2 regions of the Dietzia sp. ANT_WB102 genome follow, and region 2 is predicted to be linked to the other one. Evidence: predicted binding sites of a transcription regulator. Region 2 holds the regulator's gene; the other holds the start of a gene.

Region 1 (8,345 bases), 2.2 Mb from region 2:
ACGAGGTCCCGGGTTACCTGGATCTCGTGCGGCCGCACTTGGCCCTTTACATCGGTGGCATGGGCGCGCGGGGGAAGAACTTCTACAACGAACTCGCGTGCCGCTACGGCTACGAGGCAGACGCCGCCCGTATCCAGGACCTGTATCTGGACGGCAAGAAGGATGAGGCGGCCGCTGCCGTGCCTGACGAGCTCGTCCGGTCGGTCTCGCTCATCGGCCCCGCGGGGTACGTCGCCGAGCGTGTCGAGGCATTCCGCGAGGCCGGCGCCACGACGCTGACCGTCGTCCCCATGGCTCTCGACGCGCCCGGTCGACTCCGGCTGGTGGAGCAGTTCCGCGAGCTCTGCTGATCGGCCTTCGGGCCGCAGATACGAGAACACCCCGCGGTGGCGACCGCGGGGTGTTCGTTGACCGTCGATCAGCGCCGGTCAGGCGAGGTCGACCACCACGTTCTTGAGCACGGGGGCGTCGTCGCGCTCCACGACGGTCGCCGCCACGAGCAGTCGCGAGCCCTCTTCCCACACGCGGATGCGCATGGTCTCACCGGGGAAGAAGATGCCGCCGAAGGTCACGCCGTAGCCGCCGACCCGCGCGACGTCGCCGCCGAGCACCTCGTCCACGACCGCGCGCAGGACCAGGCCGTACGAGCACAGGCCGTGGAGGATCGGGCGAGGGAACCCGGCCGCCTCGGCGAACGCGGGGTCGGAGTGCAGCGGGTTGCGGTCACCGCAGAGGCGGTAGAACAGGGCCTGCTGGGGGAGCGTGGCCACCTCGAGGGTGTGGTCGGCCTCGCGCTCGGGGTACTCGACCTTCTCGGAGGTTCCGCGCTCGCCGCCGAACCCGCCCTCGCCACGGGCGAAGATGCCCGAGCGGGAGGTCCACAGCTTCTCGCCGTCGGCGGAGACCGTCTCGGATTCCTGGATGATGACTGCGGCGGAGCCCTTGTCCTGGATCTCGGCGATCTTCGTGGTGGTCACGGCGGTGCCCGCGGCCGGGATCGGCCGGTGAAGCGTGACGGACTGGCTGCCGTGGACGACCTTGGCCAGGTCGATCTCCACGCCCGGGAAGGACACCCGGGGGGCCTCGGTGATGTTCATCGTGGCCGCGACGGTGGCGAACGACGGCAGGACCTTGGGATCCGTGTCGTGAACGTACTCCAGACCGGTGGTGTCCATCGGATCGGAGGCCGCACCCACCGACAGCGCGTACAGCGCCACGTCCGAAGCGGTCCAGGAGAACTCCTGCGAGGGCAGTTCCGCCCCGAGGGCGGTGTCGAGGTCGATCGGCACGTCAGACTCCCGTCTTCTTGGCAGTGGGGGCGGAGGCGAGCATGTTCTCCACGGCGAGGTAGCCGAAGACCATCGCGGGGCCGATCGTCGCGCCCGGGCCTGCGTAGGTGTGGCCCATGACCGGCGACGAGGCGTTACCAGCGGCGTAGAGGCCCTCGATGACGGAGCCGTTTTCGCGCAGGACGCGGCCGTGGACGTCGGTGTCCGCGCCGCCCTTGGTGCCGAGGTCACCGGGCACCATCTTGGCGGCGTAGAACGGCGCCTTGCGCACCGGACCGAGGCTCGGGTTGGGCTTGTTGGTCGGGTCGCCGTAGTAGTGGTCGTAGCCCGACTTTCCGCGTTCGAAGTCCTCGTCGACGCCATTGGTGGCGAAGCGGTTGAACTTCTCGGTGGTCCGCTCCAGCGCCTCGGCCGGAACGCCGATGAGGGTCGCGAGCTCGGCGAGGGTGTCCGCCTTGTGGAAGTTCTCGGTCGCGAGCCACTTCTTGGGGAGCGGCTGCTTGGCCTGGAGGCCAGCGAAGAGGTACCGGTTCTTGTATTCCTGGTCAAAGATGATCCAGGCGGGGACGTTCTCGCCCGGACCGTCACCCTGTCCGTACTCGCCGCCGTACATCTTGTGGCCGGCCTCGACGTAAGGCAGCGACTCGTTCATGAACCGCTCGCCGCGGGCGTTGACCATGAACGAGCAGGGCAGCGAACGCTCGGCGAGGGCGAACCAGGGTCCGCGCGGAAGCAGGAGCGTCGGGCCCCACCAGGAGTCCTCCATGAAGGACAGCGACGCGCCGGTCTTCTCCATGTACTCGATGCCCTCGCCGGTGTTGGCCTTGGCTCCGACGGTCCACGAGGTGGGGATGGGCTGGCGCTGGTACTTGTCGCGCATCTCCTGGTTGTGCTCGAATCCGCCGGACCCGATCACCACACCGTGACGGGCGCGGAGGGTCACCTCTTCGCCGTTGCGGGTGACGGTGATGCCCACGACCCGTTCCTGATCGCCCGAGCCCTCGGTCACCAGTCCGGTCATTGGCGTCTCCAGCCACACCGGCACACCGGCGTCGAGGAGGCCCTTCCGCATCGCCGCGATGAGTGCACGACCCATCCCGACCAGCTGGGCTCCGCGAGCCTTACCCGCGAACATGCGGGCGGTCACACGAATCGAGCGACGAATGCCCTTGGTGTGGGGACGCTGCAGGAGGTTGAGCCAGCGGAAGTCAGACTGCTTGATGACCATGTTGACCGGCGCCTTGGCGTAAGGCGGCTCGAGCTTGTCTGCCTCGGAGCCGAGCTGCCGGAGGTCAAACGGCTTGGGCTCGACGGAGCGGCCGCCCAGGCGTCCACCCGGGGCTTCGGGGTAGTAGTCGGCATAGTCCTTGACCCACTCCAGGCGCAGGGGCGAGTTGTTCAGGACGAAGTCGAGCACCTCCGGCCCGCGGTCGATGTAGGCGTCGATCCTCTCGGGCGACACGACGTCGCCGATGATCGAGCGGAGGTAGGTCCGGGCCGCCTCCGGGGTGTCCAGAACGCCGTCGCGCTGGAGTACGGAGTTGTTGGGGATCCACACGCCTCCGCCGGAGCGGGCGGTGGAGCCACCGTAGTGCGGAGCCTTCTCTACGAGGACCACGCTGAGGCCCTTCTTTGCTGCCGCGAGGGCGGCCGTCATGCCTGCTGCGCCGCTGCCGACGACGACGACGTCGAATTCCTGGTCTGCCATGTAGAACACGTTATAGAACTGAACGTCGTCGCGCCAGACGGCCCAGGTAGCATCCCCGTCATGCTCAACGAGGAGACCCGCGCCACTCTTGCCCAGCGACTCTGGGACGCCGAGACCAACGTCTCGCCGATCGCGCCGCTGACTGACGATCACCCGGACCTGACCCCGGACGACGCCTTCGAGATCCAGCTGGTGAACATCCGGCGCAAGCTCGACGCCGGCGCGGTGGTGACTGGCCACAAGGTAGGGCTGGCGTCCAAGGCAATGCAGGAGATGATGGGTGTCGACGAGCCCGACTACGGGCATCTGCTCGACACCATGGAGTACCCGGAGGGTACCGCGATCGAGGCGGCCCGCTTCTGCTTCCCGCGCGTGGAGGTCGAGGTGGGCTTCATCCTGGGCGCAGACATCCCGCCGGAGGGTTGTTCCCAGGAGGAGGCGGCCGCGGCGATCGAGTGGGTCGTCCCGTCGATCGAGTTGATCGACTCCCGTATCCGGGACTGGAAGATCACGCTGGCCGACACGATTGCGGACAATGCCTCGTCGTGTGGGTACGTGGTCGGCGAGGGCCGCGTGCGGCTGGCCGACATCGACGTCGCCGCCATCGACGCGACTCTGTTCAAGAACGGTGAGTTCCTCGCGTCCGGGCGATCCGACGCCGTGCTCGGCAACCCGCTCAACTCGGTGGGGTGGCTCGCGTCGACTGTCGCCAAGTTCGGTGTCCGGCTGCGCAAGGGTGACGTGATCCTCCCGGGTACCGCGATTCGCGCCATGGACGCCACACCGGGCGACAGCTTCCGTGCCGAGTTCGCGGGCCTCGGCGACGTCACCATGGACTTCCGCTAGCCGGGGCGCTCAGCCACCGGGCGCTCAGCCACCGGGCGCTCAGCCACCGGGCACATTGTCACCGTGCGCGAATGCGGACGGTGCACGCGTGCGGCGAGGTGAACGGGTGCAGGTCAACGGTCGCCTCGCCGCCGTCCACCAGGCCATCGAGCATTCCGCCGTGGATCGCGCAGACCAGGCCGTCGTCTGGGTCGACCAGCTCCAGGAAGGGGCAGTTGCGCAACTCCACGTCGTCGCCGCGAGGGTCGGTAGTGGGCTCGAACCCCAACTCGTCGAGGACGGTCACGACCCGTTCGCGCGCCTTGGGCACCGACCGGCCGGCGTCGTCGCTGGCGCCAGCCGCGAGCCTGCGCCCCCATGCGTGCCCCACGCGTCGGACCTCGGTGGTCAGTCCGCCCTCGGTTGCGTGAAGCTCAGAGAGCAGCAGCGAGGCCAGTAGCCGGTAATCGCGTCGTCCGGTCCACGCGCCGCGCGGGCTCGTGCTGTAGGTGGTTTGGGGCCGCCCGCGCCCGGTGCCGGGGCGGCTGGCCTGTGTGATCAGGCCGGCGTCCCGGAGCACCGCGGCATGCAGCCGTACCGAGTTGTGGTGCAGGTCGAGCTGGCGGGCGATCTCGTCGACCGTCGGGGGAGTCGCGGCCCTGCGGATGGCCGCGAGAACCTTGTCCCGGGTGTCCGCTGATTCCCGCGCATTCGTCGACTCGGCATCGCTCGACATCGCCACCTCCGGCTCGGTTGTGGTGACGTCGCGTTGTCCGTGGCAGTGGCGACGCCCTGATTGATGACAAGCCTATTGTGATCTAATGGATTCCATCATCGTCGAAGGGGTCCGACATGCACGAACTGTCTGTCACGGATGTCACCGAGGGGTCCGGCCGCGAGACGCGTACTGAGTTCCCGGAGCTCGACGCCCGCGCCATCCCCCATGCGATTCGCCACGGCGCCGTGATCGGCGCGTTCGGCCAGGTCCGTTTGGGTGCCGCGATGGTCCTGGTCGCCCCGCACAATCCCGTGCCCCTGCTCGCGCAGCTCGCCGAGATCGAGGGCGACGCGCTGGAGGTCAGCTACCTTCAACAGGGGCCGGATGTGTGGCGGCTCCTGCTGACGCGGAAGTAGCGGACCGCGGTCATGACAGACACCTCCGGCGTCACCGTCGGGCAGCTGCTGGAGCGAGACCACCGCCGCATTGACGAGGGTTTCGAACGGTTTTCCGGATCGCTGGCCGGCCCTACGGCCGACCTGGCCGCGTTCGAGGACGCGGCGCGCGCACTGCGCCACCACATCTATGTCGAAGAGGTCTATCACTTCCCCGTGGTCAGGGCGTCTGGCCTCATGGCTCCGGTCCTCGTGATGCTCCGGGAGCACGGCGAGATCTGGGATCTGCTCGACGCGATCACCGAGGCGCTCGACCGTGACGACGTCGCCACCGCGAGCAGTCATTGGCCGCGTTTGGCGAACGTGCTGGAACAGCACAACGCGAAAGAGGAGCGGATCGTCTACCCGGCCGGTGACCAGCAGCTCCCGACCCAGATCGCCAGCACGATCACCGCTGCCCTCGCGACAAGGGAGACACCGTCGGGCTGGACGTGCGAGATGGCGGGACGACGGGCGCCGGGCGACTCCTAGCGGTCCTCGGCCAACGCGCGGCCGGCGGCGACCGCGACGCGGGTGACCAGCGGCTCCAACCGGGCAAGGGCGTTGGAGTCCCCGGCGCTTGCGGACAGCGCCGCGACCGCTCTGCTCCCGCCTGTGCCGTCCTCGTCGTCGAACACGGGCGCCGCAACGCAGTACAGCCCGGGCGTCAGCTCGGCGCGGTCCACCGCCCGCCGCCTGCGTCGGATCTCCGCCAGTTCCACCGCCAGCGCGTCAGCGGAGGTCAGGGTGGTATCGGTCCACGCCACCATCGGGCCCAGCGCGACCCGTTCGGCCGCGTCCTCGTCAAATGCCAGCATCGCCTTTCCCACCCCGGTGCAGTACGCGGGCAGCCCGCCCCCGATGCGAGACGGCGACGGGATCGGCCGCGGCCCGTGCAGCTTGTTGAGGTAGATGACCTCATCACGGTGCAGCGTGGCCAGGTGCACGGTCGCGCGGGTGGCCTCAAAAAGATGCGCGAGAAAAGGCGTGAGTACTCTCCGGATCCGCTCGTACGCGGGCGACGCGGGAATCGGATCCAACTCATGCACCAGCGGCCCCAGTCGATAGCGCTGCCCGATCCGAGTCACCGCCCCGTTTCGCTCGAGGGCGGCGAGAAGTCGGAGCGTTGTGGACTTGGCCAGGCCTGTCTCGCGTGCGAGCTCGCTCAGCGTCAGTCCGTTGCCCGCGGCCGTGGCGCGCAGGATGTCGAAGGCCCGGTCGACGGGGGACGGGCGTGGCGAGGTCATGGGGTCGAGTCTAGCGCGCGGGCTGGCCTCCGAGGCGCGCTTTGATCGAACACTTGTGCGATGTTCGGACCTTCGGTAGACTAGAACAGGAATTCGATAGAACCAGGCGTGAGGGGGTGAGGTCGGTGGGTGCGACGACGACGTCGGCCATCCTTGGGGCGCTGCGCGCGGTGGAGGAGCCGTTGGAGTCGTTGGACGCCGCGGCGTTGAGTGAGGTAGCGCGGTCGGTCACGGTGGCGCAGAATCTCGCGGCGGCGACCCGGCTGCGGGCGGCGTTTCTGCTGGTGGAGAGTTTCCGTCGTCTGGACCGTGCCGCGCACGGTGAAGACGGCGCCGGTGATTGTCGTCCTGCCTATTCCCGTCTCGATCCGGCCGATCGGGCTCGGGATCATTTGGCGGCGGCGATGTCGTTGACCGGGTGGCACGCTGCGCGCCTGGTGCGCGCCGGGGTGCAGATCCATTGCCGGTTGCCTCGTCTGCGCAACGCCGTCGAGCGGGGCTTGCTGCCCGAGCAGTTGGCCATCGACGCGGCCTGCCGGCTGGCCGGAGTGCCCGCCCCGATCGTCGGAGCAGTGGAATCCGACGTCGTCGGCGCCCTGACCCGCGCCCTGGATGGCGGGCACCGGCCCAGTCGGACCGCCCTGGACACCGCGGTCGACGCCGCCAGGGAGCGCCACGACCCCCGGGTGGCAGAGGATGCCGTGCACGATGCCGTCGAGCAGCGCACCGTCCGGTTTCGCCCCGCCCGCGACGGCATGACCAGCATGTGGGCCTCGCTACCGTCGGGTGATGCGGAGAAATTGCGCCGCCGTATCGATGCCGCGGCCCGGGCCGCCTGCGAGGCCGGCCATCCCCGCACCCGTGACCAATTGCGCGCCGACGCCCTGTGTGCCCTCGGGGACCCGGCCACCACTGACATCGGCGACGCCCTGCACGATCCGGAAGACCCCACCAATGCCGCCGGCACCACCCACCCCGCCACCGACAGCGCTGGTGCCGGGGGCGGGGGCGGGCGGCCGCGGTTGGGCGCCTCGTGGGGCACCGAGCAGCCGATCCGAATCTCGATCGTCACCAGCGTCGCCCAGGGCCTGCCCAACCGCGTGCAGTTCGTCACCGGCGCCTACTCCAGCTTCGACTGGCTATGCGAGGAACTCCTCTCCGGAGGCGACGCCACAGTGCGGTTCGAACTGCTCGACCCCCAGCCCGGGGTGCTGGACGCCCCGGACGCGGCCCTGAAGTACCACATCGCCCCGGCGCTGGCCGAACGGATCCGGCTACGCGACGGCACCTGCCGTCACCCGGGTTGCACCGTCGATGCCTATGACTGCGACATCGATCACGTCATCGCCTTCGATCACCACCGCCCCGAGCTGGGCGGGCCCACCGCCGAATGGAACCTGGTGTGCCTGTGCCGCACGCACCACCGCGAGAAAACCTTCGGCCACTGCGCCTACCGACCCGGCCCGCTGGGCGAGTTGACCATCATCACCGAAACCGGCCACGAACACCGCACCACGCCCCACGGACCCCTCGCCCAGGCCCGCGACCAGATCCTCGACCACCAATGGCAACAACACCTCGACCGACTACTCACCGACGACGGCCACCTCACCAACCCACCCGGCACCGACCGCCACAGCCGCCCACCGCGAGGCGATGCGCCACACACCGCGTGGTGACGCTGCGTCCACACGGAGGGCTCGGGATGTGCCGTTCAGTGGAACATTCGATTGTGGCTTAAGGGCGCGCTCCGCCAGACTGTCTGCATGACACAGAAGACCAAGCTCACTGCCGCGATCGTGGGGTCCGGCAATATCGGCACCGATCTCATGTACAAGCTCGAGCGCAGCGAGTACATCGAGCCGAAGTGGATGATCGGCATCGACGCCGAGTCCGAAGGGATGAAGCGTGCGGCTGACCACGGCCTGACCTGCATGGCGGGCGGAGCAGACGAGCTCCTCGCCTCGATTGAGGCTGGCGGCGAGAAGCCTGACCTGCTGTTCGAGGCGACCAGTGCCTACGTGCACAAGGAGTACGCCCCCAAGTACGAGGCCGCAGGCATCGTCGCCATCGACCTGACCCCCGCCGCGGTCGGGCCCATGGTGATCCCGCCAGCGAACCTTC
Region 2 (8,345 bases):
CGACCGGCGCGGACACCGTCATCTGCGACGGCGAGCTCACTCCCGGACAGCTGCTCGCGCTGGAAAAGGCAGTCAACGTCAAGGTCATCGACCGCACCGCCCTGATTCTCGACATTTTTGCGCAGCACGCCACCAGCCGCGAGGGCAAGGCGCAGGTGACCCTCGCCCAGATGGAATACATGCTGCCCCGACTGCGCGGTTGGGGCGAGTCTCTTTCTCGTCAGGCCGGTGGACGGGCCGGGACCAACGGCGGTGTGGGACTGCGCGGTCCGGGCGAGACCAAGATCGAGACCGACCGACGCCGGATCCGCGAGCGCATGGCCCGTCTGCGACGCGAGATCAAGGGTATGAAGCAGGCTCGCGACACCAAACGGCATCGTCGACGGGCTACGACTGTGCCCTCCATAGCGATCGCCGGTTACACGAATGCCGGCAAATCCAGCCTACTGAACCGTATTACCGGCGCCGGCGTGCTGGTGCAGAACGCGTTGTTCGCGACGCTCGACCCGACGACCAGACGGGCCGAATTGCCCGATGGCCGATCGGTCGTGTTCACCGACACGGTGGGTTTCGTCCGACACCTGCCGACCCAGTTGGTCGAGGCCTTCAGGTCCACGCTGGAGGAGGTCGTGGACTCAGAGTTGTTGCTCCACGTTGTGGACGGCTCGGATGCATTCCCCCTTCGCCAGATCGAGGCTGTGCGCAAGGTGATTAATGAGGTCGTGGAGGAACAAAACGCAGAACAACCTCGAGAATTACTCGTGATCAACAAGGTGGACACTGCGGATCCGGTAGTGCTCGCCGAACTGCACCACGCATTGCCCGACGCGGTGTTCGTCTCAGCGGTCACCGGGCAGGGCATGGACGAACTCCTCGAACGGATTATGCAGATCATCGCTTCGGGAGACACCGAGGTGACCTTGGACATCCCTTACACACGCGGTGACGTGGTCTCACGGGTCCACGCCGAGGGAGCGGTGCTCGAGGAGGCACACACCCAAGACGGCACCCAGATCGTAGTTCGACTTCCTATCTCCTTGGCAGGAGAACTTGCCGAATTCTCGGCAGGTGGCTCGCACGACGGCGCCACCTGACTCCCAACTGGGGGAGGGGCGGCGGTCGCCGGATACGAAATCAGAGCTTCCGGAAAACCGTTACGACTTTGCCGAGGATCGTCGCATGCTCACCCGGAATTGGGCTGAATGACGGGTTGTGGGGCAACAACCAGACACCGTTGGAGTCGTTGCGGAACGTTTTGACCGTCGCCTCCCCGTCGATCATGGCCGCGACGATCTCGCCGTTGTCGGCCACGTTCTGCCGCCGCACCACCACGTAATCTCCATCGCAGATCGCAGCATCGATCATCGACTCACCGACAACCCTCAGCATGAACAGTTCACCGGAACCGACCAGATCCGACGGCAGAGGGAAAATCTCTTCGACGGCTTGCTCCGCGAGGATGGGTCCACCCGCTGCGATCCGGCCGAGCACCGGGACGTAAACGGGTTCCACCGCGCCGCCGGGCCGCTGGGGCTCCGCAGCCGGTGACCGGCGTCCCCGAGACTTCTGTCCGGGTACACCATGCACGTCGACCGCGCGCGGCTTGTGAGGGTCCCGCGTCAGGAAGCCCTTCTTCTCCAACGTCCGAAGCTGATGGGCCACGGACGAGGTGGACTGCAATCCGACCGCGTCACCGATCTCCCGGATACTCGGGGGATAACCACGCTCCTTGACGGTGTCATGGATATGGAGCAGCACGCTCTTCTGTCGGGGTGTCAGTGTTTCGAAGTCGGGCTTTGGCATGTTGTGTGGTCCCTTCGGCGAATGGATGTTCGACGTCATCATCTGTGTACACCCTAACGCCAACGGATGCGTCACGCCACACAAGTGTTCGAAATTTCTCTCGCGGAATGATGACCGTGTCCGAGCGGCGTGATACAACTCTAGGTGAGTTCGAATTCGAACAGATGTACTGATGCAGACATACGGGTGTGCGAATACGGATTCGCACACCGTATCGAGTAGGGAGCCACCATGTCCGTTTTGGAGATGCAGCCAGACACACGTCCGATCGTGCAGTGGACCGAGGTCTGTCCCGATGACCATCGGGGAAAGGCCACACGAGCAGTCCGTCCGGATGCCGAGCCGGCCCCCGTGCGCTTCGGTCACGCGCCGCGTCGCACCGCGACCGGCCCGGAGGCGCGTCGCCCCACCGACATCTCCGCCCGCACGGAGATTCTTGTCAAGCCCAGGGGCACCGCGCGGCCCGCCTCGGTCATGTCGGTGGCTCCGGGACGCCGGGTGCTCGTCCGCCCTGCAGCAACTGATCACGTCCGTGCGTGCCACATCGCAGCGCCTGCACCCGTGGGGGTTGTCGATGATGTGCCTGCCTGGGCCCTGCTGGCCTGCGGGATCGCATTCGGCATCATCATGCTTCTCGCGGTGGCGTTCCTCGGCGGACCCGCCTACGCGTGACCGGCCGTAAGGCCTCCTAGAATGAGCGGGGACGGTGGTCTGCCGTCCCGCATCCCGTCGCACGATCTGGGACGCGTGAATTCCGGTCGACGAAGGGGCCCACGGGAATGTACTGCCCGACATGCCACCACGAGGACTCCCGGGTGATCGATTCACGATCGGTCGACGAGGGTCAAGCGATCCGACGTCGACGTGAATGCCCCCAGTGCGGCCACCGATTCACGACGCTGGAGACGCCTCTACTGACGGTCCTCAAACGCAACGGGGTCACCGAGGCGTTCAGCCGGGACAAGGTGGTGCGCGGGGTTCGGCGCGCATGTCAGGGTCGCTCGGTGGACGAGGACGCCCTTCGTCGCCTTGCACAGCAGGTCGAGGACGCCGTCCGCGCAGGCGGCGTGTCTGAGGTCCCCGCCCATGAGATCGGCCTTGCGATCCTGGGCCCTCTCCAGGATCTGGACGAAGTCGCCTACTTGCGTTTCGCATCGGTGTACAAGCAGTTCAGCTCGGCCGACGACTTCGAACGAGAAATCATCGCCCTCCGCGAGCGCCGCGCGAGCCGATAGTCCACCGACGTCACCGGGACGACCGCGGCGCGAGCGCCGACGCCACCGCCTTATCGATCCGTTCGGCTGACACCGGGCGGGCTGTGCCGAGTGATTGCGCGAACAGGCCCACCCGATATTCGGCGAGAAGCCAGCGCAGGTCCCGTATCACCCGGGCTCCGCCCGGCCGCTTGCGCAACGCCCCGCATGCCTCCTCCACCACTGCCTCGGATCGGTTCAGCTTCGCAGTGAGCTCCGTGTGGCGTGCGGGAGACTTCTCTGCGAGCTCCAGCCGGATGCCGACGGCTTGCACATGTCGCTCCAGGTGAGGAAGCACCTCGACCGGATGGCGGACGAGGAAACCCCGACCTACCAGGAAGTCCAGAGAAGGGAGTATCGCGTCGGCGATGTCGGCCGGTGACTCGGACAGACCGCGCATGACCGACTGCGCAGCAACCAGCGCGGGCACCGCGGACGAGATCGCGGCGGCGACTGCACCGGGCACCTCGCTCCTCGCGGTGGCCTTCAACTCGACGAACTCCGCGACAGTCAGAACCGGCTCGCCCCTGCGGCGGGCAATGATCCGGCCGCACGCCGCGAGCGAAGCGTCGGAGACCAGCGCCTCCATCCCGCCATACGGGTACTGCGTCAGTGCGAGCCGCTGCTGTACCTGGCGACCACGTAATATCGACGACGCTGAGACGAGTCCGGACGAGATCAGGGTGAGAACCGCGGATGCCTGCGCGGATCGGCGCTCCTTCTCCGTCGCACACGCCACCACGTGGATGCCCTCCGCGCCGACACGCAGGGCCGGATAGACAGTGACTTCAACGCCGTCAACCACGCCCGTGACGGACGGTTCGAGATCACCTATGGTGTCGGCGGTCCACTCACGGTAAGGCCCATCGTCCGGAACGAGACGAGCACTGAGGGTGGCACGGACCTTGTCGACCATTTGGGTTCTCAGCAGTGCGAGATCAGTCCCAGACGCTACGACCTCCTCGCCGTCAACCACTTCGAAACGTATCCGGAGGTGATCGGGCAACTGGGCCTGATCGAACTCGCGCGGATCGACCGTCGTGCCGATCCGAGCAGACAGTGCCCGTGCGAGCGCCACTGACAACGGAGCGGACCGGGGCGAGACGTCGTCCGCCAAGAGCCGCGCGAACTCCGCGGGCGGAGAACACAGACGACGCAGATACTTCGGGAGGGTGCGCAGCATCTCCGTGTAGAGCTCTTCCCGCAACCCGGGCACCAGCCATTCGAATCCGGCGGTCGTGACCGAAGAGAGCTGCGGAAGTGGGATGCGCACCGTGATCCCATCTGCGGCGACGCCCGGGTCGAACGCGTAGCGCAGTTCGAAACTCAAGTTTCCCTGGCGCCAGAACGGGGGGAAGTCAGTGGCGTCCGGCGCCGCCTCTGAGGTGCGGATATCCTCGGCTGTCAGGCGGATCGCGTCCGGATCTCGGTGGCCATGCTTCTTCCACCAGGACTCCAGGTGCCGCCCGGAGGTGATGTCCTCCGGAAGCCGCTCGAGATAGAAGTCCACCAGGGCGTCGTCGTCGATCACCAGGTCGCGGCGGCGGCTCCGCGTCTCCAGCTCACGGGCCTGCTCCACCGCCTCGGCGTTCTCGCGAATCACCGGGACACGAGTGGGCAGGCGTCTCTCCACGATCCCGTGGCGGACGAGCATCTCGCGAGCGAGGGGTGCGTCGACCCGGGAGAGCAGGATCCGCCGAGCTTCCACGACCGTCAATCCCAGCAGCATCACTTTCTCGTAGGCCATCGCCGTGCCCTGGGCGTCCGACCAGTGTGGTTCGGAATAGTGGGTGCGGATGAGATGGCTCCCGATGTGCTCGATCCATCCCGGATCGATCCTGGCGACGTCGCGGGCCCACAATCGGGACGTCTCGACGAGCTCCGATGCCATGACCCAGCGCGGCGGCTTCTTGGCCAGGTCCGACCCGGGGAATACCTGGAACCGGATGCCTCGGGTTCCCCGGAACTCGCGGGTTTCTTCGTCGCGCATACCGACATTGGTGAGCAGTCCGCTGAGGATCGCTTTGTGCAGGTCATCCTCACCTGCGTGTCCGGAGGTGGGATGCCACCCGCGCTCCCGACACATGTTCCGGAGCTGCGAGTTGAGGTCCTGCCACTCGCGGATGCGGAGCCAGTGCAGGTACTCGGCCTTGCACATCTTCCGGAAGGCGCTGCCGGACAGCTCGCGGCGCTGCTCGGTGATATACCTCCACAGGTTGAGGTAGCCGAGGAAGTCGGAGGTCTTGTCCGAGAACCGGCGGTGCATCAGATCGGCCTTGTCCCGCTCGTCGGCGGGACGTTCCCGGACATCCTGCACGGTCAGGGCCGCGACCACCACCAACACGTCGGCCAGCGAACCGTTCCGATGCCCCTCGACCACCATCCGGGCCAGTCGCGGATCGAGAGGTAGCGCAGCCATGTCCCGTCCCACCTCGGTCAGGCGCGGACGCTCGCCGTCATCGACACTTATCGCCCCGAGCTCGGAGAGCAGGGCAATCCCGTCCCGGACCGCCTTCCGGTCCGGCGATTCCACGAACGGGAAGTCGTCGACAGGCCCCAAGTCCAGATCCGCCATGGACAGGATCACCGACGCGAGGTTCGTTCGCAGGATCTCCGGATCGGTGAACTCCGGCCGTGAGTCGAAGTCCTCCTCCGAGTAGAGGCGGATACAGATCCCGTCGGCGACACGGCCGCAGCGCCCTGCTCGCTGCGCTGCAGAGGCCTGCGACACAGGCTCGATGGGTAGGCGCTGGACCTTGGTCCGGGTGGAGTAGCGGGATATCCGTGCCAACCCGGTGTCCACTACGTAGCGGATGCCGGGGACGGTCACAGAGGTTTCGGCGATATTGGTCGACAGCACCACCCGCCGCGTGGAGTGGGCGCGAAACGCCCGCTGCTGTTCGGCGGCGGTGAGGCGGGCGTACAGCGGAAAGATTTCGGTGTTGCGGAATTTCCGCCCCCGCAGCACCTCCTCGGCGTCGCGGATCTCACGCTCCCCGGACAGGAACACCAACACATCGCCGGTATCCTCACGCAGGAGTTCCGCCACCGCGTCGGCCAACGCGTCGAGCGGATCGAGGTCGACCACCCTGCCGGCGTGTTCCACCTGCAGCGGCCGATACCGAATCTCCACCGGGTAGGTGCGCCCTGAGACCTCGATCACCGGAGCGGGCCGCCCGTCCGGGCCAGCGAAGTGCCGCGCGAAACGCTCCGGGTCGATGGTGGCCGAAGTGATGATGAGTTTGAGGTCCGGACGACGGGGCAATATCTGCTTGAGGTAGCCAAGCAGGAAGTCGATGTTGAGACTGCGTTCGTGAGCTTCGTCGATGATGATCGTGTCGTAGGCTCGCAGCAGCCGGTCGCGCCGGATCTCGGCGAGCAATACTCCGTCCGTCATGAGCTTGACCGCCGTCTCGGGGCTCGTGCGGTCATCGAAGCGGACGGCAGAACCGACCGGGCCGCCGATCTCCACGCCGAGTTCGTCGGCGATGCGGTCTGCGACGGAACGGGCGGCCAACCGCCTGGGCTGGGTGTGACCGATCATGCCCTTCACCCCGCGACCGAGTTCCAGGCAGATCTTGGGGATTTGAGTGGTCTTTCCCGAGCCGGTCTCGCCGGCGATCACCACCACCTGGCTGTCCCGGATCGCCTCAGCGATCTCGTCCTTGCGGACACTGACCGGGAGGTTCTCGGGATATTCGGGGGTGGGGATGGACTCCGATCGGCGCCGTACGCGCTCGGCGGCCTCGTCGATCCGACGTCCGAGGTCGTCGATGTGGTCGGCGCGGGCACGGCGTATCCGCGACCGGAGTCGGTGCGCGTCGAGGATGCCGACGTCGTCGAGTCGGGTGAGCAATTCGTGGCGGGCTCGGCGAAGGTCGGGGGAGGAAGTGGAGGACGACGGCATGGTCCCCTCAGGATATCGGCTCGCCGCGTCTGGCTCCGACCGGCGCGGTCCCTGTCCCTAGTCGGGCCGGCTAGTCAGGATCGCTAGTCGGAGTCGCTGTCGCGCCGGGCCTGGATCCTCGCGTAGCGCTCATGCAGACGCTCCCGTATCTCCTCGGGTTCGTAGGACCGTCTACGCCGTTCGGCGCGGGCGGCCAAGATCCCGGTGGCGGCGACCCCGGCCACCCCCGCCGCGCCGATCACCTTGAGCCACTGCCGTCCCTTGGGAGCCATGTGGACGAGCCTAGGCGGCCCGAGCCCGACCGCCTGGCAGGATCGCGGCATGAGCGTCGACACCGTCCCCTTGGCTGCTGCAGCGGAGCGCACCCGTACCGGGGATCTCTGGCTGTTTCGCGGTCGGACAACAGCGGACCGGATGATTCAGACTGTGACCAACGCACCGGTGAATCACGTTGGTGTCGCTGTGGTCCTGGACGACATGCCGCCGTTGCTGTGGCACGCCGAGATGGGTCGTGCCCTGCCCGACGTGTGGACCGGCCGCCTACAGCGGGGGGTGCAACTGCACGACCTCGAGAGCGCGGTACGACAGTGGACCGGGCAATACGGGCAACGGGCGTGGTTCCGTCAGATCTCCCCGGAGGTCGGTGAGAGCGGCGAGGACGCGTTGCTGGCGACGATCGCCAGGCTGAACGGGGTGTCCTTCCCTTCAGCGAGCCGCCTCACCGCGAGGTGGGCACGGGGACGGTGGGCGGCTCGCGGGAAGCGAGCGAGCAGCAATGGAAGTGGCCGCGCGAGCGGGCCCGATACCGGGGCGGCGATGCGCATGGAGGCGGCGTACTGCGCGGAGGTCGTGGGAATCACCCTGGAGGCGATGGGCATTCTTCTGCCTGCAGGGTCGACGAGCTGGTACGACCCGGGCCGCTTCTGGAGCGGGGACGAGCTCCCCCTGGCACCCGGGTGGAGTTTCGGCCGGGAGATCGGCGTGACCGTCACCCGCCCAGAACCACGTCGCTGAGAGCGGCTTCCACCTCTTCCTGTGCCACCACCAGCAGTTCGTCGCCGGGTTCGAACGGGACGTCAGGTTCTGGGACGATGACCCGACCGCCGCGCACGATCGCCACGAGAGCGGCATCGCGGGGAAACCGTACGCGCGACACGGAACGGCCAGCCAGCGGGGTTTGCTCCGGCAACGTCACACTCACCAGGTTCGCGCCCCCACGGCGCAGGGACATCAGACGCACGACGTCTCCCACGGAGACCGCCTCCTCGACGACCGAGACGATCAGTCGGGGCGTTGACACGGCCACGTCCACGCCCCAGCGCTCATCGAAGAGCCACTCGTTTCGCGGATCGTTGACGCGGGCCACCACGCGGGACACGGCG

Evidence for each region. The regulator LexA, encoded in region 2, represses DNA repair genes until DNA is damaged. The targets are predictions, from matches to a motif close to CGAACANNTGTTCG.
Region 1: FQ137_RS00130 (HNH endonuclease signature motif containing protein) is a predicted target of LexA. The motif match lies at 6,268-6,281, and genes of this name have one in related genera.

Annotation. Positions count from the first base shown of each region.
Region 1 covers NZ_VOBA01000001.1:26,322-34,666, reverse strand. The annotation lists gene FQ137_RS00170 (LLM class F420-dependent oxidoreductase) at 1-350, shown strand, start outside; gene FQ137_RS00165 (MaoC/PaaZ C-terminal domain-containing protein) at 429-1,289, opposite strand; gene kstD (3-oxosteroid 1-dehydrogenase) at 1,291-2,997, opposite strand; gene FQ137_RS00155 (2-keto-4-pentenoate hydratase) at 3,058-3,843, shown strand; gene FQ137_RS00150 (metalloregulator ArsR/SmtB family transcription factor) at 3,902-4,558, opposite strand; gene FQ137_RS00145 (DUF2249 domain-containing protein) at 4,675-4,956, shown strand; gene FQ137_RS00140 (hemerythrin domain-containing protein) at 4,969-5,466, shown strand; gene FQ137_RS00135 (IclR family transcriptional regulator) at 5,463-6,221, opposite strand; gene FQ137_RS00130 (HNH endonuclease signature motif containing protein) at 6,347-7,900, shown strand; gene FQ137_RS00125 (acetaldehyde dehydrogenase (acetylating)) at 7,988-8,345, shown strand, end outside.
Region 2 covers NZ_VOBA01000001.1:2,245,606-2,253,950, forward strand. The annotation lists gene hflX (GTPase HflX) at 1-1,094, shown strand, start outside; gene lexA (transcriptional repressor LexA) at 1,135-1,845, opposite strand; gene FQ137_RS10345 (hypothetical protein) at 2,035-2,475, shown strand; gene nrdR (transcriptional regulator NrdR) at 2,583-3,038, shown strand; gene hrpA (ATP-dependent RNA helicase HrpA) at 3,049-6,963, opposite strand; gene FQ137_RS10360 (hypothetical protein) at 7,047-7,235, opposite strand; gene FQ137_RS10365 (hypothetical protein) at 7,285-7,977, shown strand; gene FQ137_RS10370 (TrkA family potassium uptake protein) at 7,952-8,345, opposite strand, start outside.